2 regions of the Candidatus Brocadia sinica JPN1 genome follow, and region 2 is predicted to be linked to the other one. Evidence: riboswitches for the same ligand, from Rfam matches in the RefSeq annotation. Region 2 holds a riboswitch; the other holds the start of a gene.
What was found. A riboswitch is a leader RNA that binds a small molecule or an ion and turns the genes downstream of it on or off. The one in region 2 is predicted to bind cyclic di-GMP.
Positions count from the first base shown of each region.

Region 1 (2,203 bases), 2.5 Mb from region 2:
CAAGGCAAGGACGGGTTCCAACGGCAAAGTTGTCCTGACGTGGGAGACGGCCACGGAGGTAGACAACGCTGGCTTCAACCTTTACCGTGCCGAAAGTACGGACGGATCTTACGCCAAGATCAATAATACGCTGATTCCTGCTAAGGGCAATGCGGTCTCCGGAGCCGGATACAAATTTGTGGACAAGCCTGGCGATGGCGTATTCTACTACAAGCTAGAGGACATAGACTACAACGGGCAGAGCGCCTTACATGGTCCTATTGATAACGGTAAGCAGAAAACGAAACGGTCAAGACAGAAAGGTGAAACTGGCGCTGTCACTCCTGCATCGCCAGGTAAGGCCGGACTAGGTGATTAAGTGCATTTTTAAAGAACATTTAAGGGAAGTCAGATGCAGGAATCAAAATAGCGGAATAAAAAAACCGTAAGCGATCAGTTAGAAGCTGACGGTTACACAAAGAGTTTTGTAACATATGAAGGTTTATAAGCATTGAGCATTTTTCTTAAAGAAAGGAGGCATACCATGGAAGACACGAAATTACCCGTGTACGAGGCGCCAGAAGTGATTACTTACACCGACGAGGAGATATTTGAGAAGCTGGGGCCTGCGCATACAGGCACACTTGGGGCAGATCGCGCGTTTTAGGAGGTTGGAGGAGCGTGGGTGTCTCTGGTGTGGTTTCGCCGCCATTGACACCCACCGCAAGGTTATGGCAATAGTTCTCCAGGTCTCAGAGAACGCGGAACAAATTAATGAAAAACGAGAAGCGAAGAGCTGAAGCTTACAATGGTTTGTATCATATGCGCTTAAGGTTATACAGAGAAACTCTGCAAACCTTGCGGGCCACTTTGCTGTATCATGCGCCGACACTTCTTTTCATACTGCCAAGGCGTAAGAGGGAAGGGCTTCGGCAGCTTTGAATGTTCTTTTATTATCTTTCGATAATGGAAGCGATAGAATGCATCGCGATAAAGGCAAACCCTGAGCGATCAGGGGGCGCAAAGGAAAGGATCTTGGGCGCACAGGGAAGTGCGTCAACAAAAAGTGAATTTGTAAGACAACAAGGAAGTAGTCTCGGTTAAAGATAGCCTTGCCGCCGAAGATGTTTGTAAAAATATCTTTGTAGTAAGGCTTTTTTGTTTGAACAATAGGAAGAAAGGAGAGTGACGTGGGCACAGAATCTTGTTTAACAGTCGTTAAGCATGGTTTGTTATGCGCTGCGGCGGCTTGGGTTTCATTAGCGCCTCTGATGGAGGTGGCAAATAGCGCCTCTGCGGATACGAACTGGCAGACGAATACGGTTAATATCCAGGAGCGCTATGGCAAACTTCCCCTGCATTTTACCCAGAATAATGGGCAAATGGATACGAGGGTGCGGTTTTATGAGAAGGGGAGCGGGCATGCTACGTTCTTTACGGAAAGAGGGATGTATTTGTCTTTGGTGAATGCTGAAGTTGTAAGGCTTATCCCTTTAGGGGCCAGGAACAATCCGGAAATTACCGCAGAAGAATTGCTGGAGGGAAAAGTAAATTACCTTATTGGCAACGACCCTGGGAAATGGAAGACCAAGATACGCACTCATAAGGCAATTGTCTATAAGGATATTTATAAAGGCATAGACATGAAATTTTATGGAAACAACCGCCAGTTTGAGTATGATATCATCGTCAATCCAGGCGCAAACCCATCCCGTATACAGCTTTCATACAAAGGAATAGAGGATGTAAAGATAACAGAAGAAGGAAACATGGAGATAGGTCTCAAGGAAGGAAAACTGATCCAGAAGAAACCGTATGTGTATCAGGAGATACAGGGGAAGAAGGTGGAGGTAGACGGAAGGTTTGTAATCCGTGGCCACCGGTCATTCTCCGGGAAAGTATCAGATAATATGGACGCAAGAAACGGGCAGGGACAATGCCACATCTACGGCTTCCAGGTAGCATCCTATGATAAACGATACCCTCTCATCATTGACCCTATCCTGATCTATTCTACTTATCTGGGAGGAAGTCGTCCCGATTATGCCTATGGAATCGCCGTGGATAGCGCGGGGAATGCGTATGTTACCGGAAGGACATGGTCTCCGGACTTTCCCGTTGTAAATGCGATCGATAAAAGCCGCAATAAAAGTGAAGATGTTTTTATAACGAAACTCAATGCGGAAGGAACGGGCATTGTCTACTCCACCTACCTTGGAGGAAA
Region 1 is NZ_BAFN01000001.1:796,359-798,561, forward strand. Features, by position in the region: gene BROSI_RS03580 (Ig-like domain-containing protein) at 1-358, shown strand, start outside; gene BROSI_RS20965 (hypothetical protein) at 524-646, shown strand; cyclic di-GMP riboswitch class I at 965-1,102, shown strand; gene BROSI_RS03585 (DUF7948 domain-containing protein) at 1,170-2,203, shown strand, end outside.
Region 1: it holds a riboswitch for cyclic di-GMP, as region 2 does, so the genes downstream of both, BROSI_RS03585 (DUF7948 domain-containing protein) here and BROSI_RS19255 (RCC1 domain-containing protein) in region 2, are expected to answer to the same signal.

Region 2 (2,203 bases):
CGATTATTAAAAAAACTTTTTCCTATTCTCTCTTCTCACATTGTGCTGTCAGGTGGCTGTAACGAGTTTCTAACGCTTTGATCTTTTCCAGCCTTCGGCGGTGGCGCTCTTCTCCGGTAAATTCAGCTCCCACGAACACCCGAACGAGTTCTTTTGCCAGCTCAAGCCCAGCAACACATGAGCCCAGTACCAGAATATTCATATCGTCATGTTCCACACCCTGGTGAGCTGAATACGTATCATGACAAAGCCCTGCACGGATGCCAGGTATCTTGGTCGCTGCCACTGAAGCGCCGACACCGCTGCAGCAAATCAGGACACCTCGATCTGCCTGGCCATTGTGAATCGCTAACCCAACGGCCTCGGCAAAATCGGGATAGTCTACCGGGTCCCTGTTGTATGTGCCCAAATCTACAACGTGATATCCCTGCCGGCGAAGAAAAGCAGTCAGGTACTCCTTCAATTCGAATCCAGCATGATCAGACCCAATAGCAATTCGCATATTCTACCTCCATTTCACCAATAAACATCAAGATAGTTACCAAACAGCGATCTGTCAAGAAAATATAAGGCTAAGTCTGTTGCAAAAGTATATGAGCATATTGTGCGCTTAAAAAAGGAATGTTCATCTACCCCCTTATTTTCTATTGATTTCTTGAAAGTTAATAGCTATATTGAACCGATGTAATTATTCAGCCAAAATGAAACTTTGCAATAAGAATGCACCCTTTAATTGTTTGACTGAGCGTTCACGATGAAGTTGTCTCCCGTAAGAATGGGTGGATGTAATTATATTCTCTTCGGCTAACAAAACTATAATTCCTCAAACTTTTTTAGTTTTGCCTTCATTCAGGCTATATAGTATTATTTTTAAAAAAATAGAGTCACAGAATACATCGCGATAAAGGTAAACCCTGAGCAATCAGGGGACGCAAAGTAAAGGGTCTTAGCTAAAAAATGGTTTAAACGGTCGAACGGTTTAAACCGTTTAAGCGGCTAAAAATAAGACAGCCTTACTGCCGAAGATGTTTTATATGGTATCTTTGCAGTAAGGCTTTATTGTTCTAAAGATATTTATGAAAAAGCATTCGCATACTGTAGCCATATCTTTTATGGAAAACGTGAAGTCGACTAATCATTATTACAAAAACCACCCCCTTAACGTCAGAAAGGAGGCAGAAAGGTTATGAAAAACATATCTTTTGTCCCTATCCAGGTCAAGTTTAGCATTCTTTCGTGCATAGCGATTTTCTTTTCACTGGTATTGACCGCTAGCAATACTTCATTGGCATCTGTAGTCCCCCAACTAGCAGGGGGAGGACATCATAGTCTTGTATTGAAACCAGACGGTACAGTCTGGGCATGGGGACGCAATGATTTTGGCCAATTAGGTAACGGTACCACCAGCGACAGTACAATTCCCATACAGGTAAATACCGTCCCGGGAAAGACAGGTAATTTTAACGGTATCACCGCTATAGCTGGTGGTTGGTCTTACAGTGTAGCCCTAAAATTCGATGGTACGGTCTGGGGATGGGGAAGGAATGATTTTGGCCAATTGGGTAACGGAACTACCAATGATAGCGCTGTTCCCGTACAGGTAAACAATCTTAGCGATGCTGCTGCCCTTGCTGGCGGAGGATTTCACGGTCTTGCCCTGAGGTCGGATGGCACAGTCTGGGGATGGGGAAGGAATGATTTTGGCCAATTGGGTAACGGAACTACCAATGATAGCGCTGCCCCCGTACAGGTAAGCAATCTTAGCGATGTTGCTGCCCTTGCTGGCGGAGGATTTCACAGCCTTGCCCTAAAGTCGGATGGCACAGTCTGGGGATGGGGAAGGAATGATTTTGGCCAATTGGGTAACGGAACTACCAATGATAGCGCTACCCCCGTACAGGTAAGCAATCTTAGCGATGTTGCTGCCCTTGCTGGCGGAAGATTTCACAGCCTTGCCCTAAAGTCGGATGGTACGGTCTGGGCATGGGGACAAAATGATTCCGGTCAATTGGGTAATGGAACCGCCGGTAATAGTACAGTACCTGGACAAGTGAAGAATCTTAGTAATGTCATTGCCATTGAACGTGGGCGTTCTCACAGTCTGGCTGCAAAATCAGACGGTACGGTTTGGGGATGGGGAGATAACTCTTATGGACAACTCGGGAACGGAGCGACTAGTAATAGTACAGTCCCTGTTCAGGTA
Region 2 is NZ_BAFN01000001.1:3,334,778-3,336,980, forward strand. Features, by position in the region: gene rpiB (ribose 5-phosphate isomerase B) at 23-502, opposite strand; cyclic di-GMP riboswitch class I at 897-1,024, shown strand; gene BROSI_RS19255 (RCC1 domain-containing protein) at 1,187-2,203, shown strand, end outside.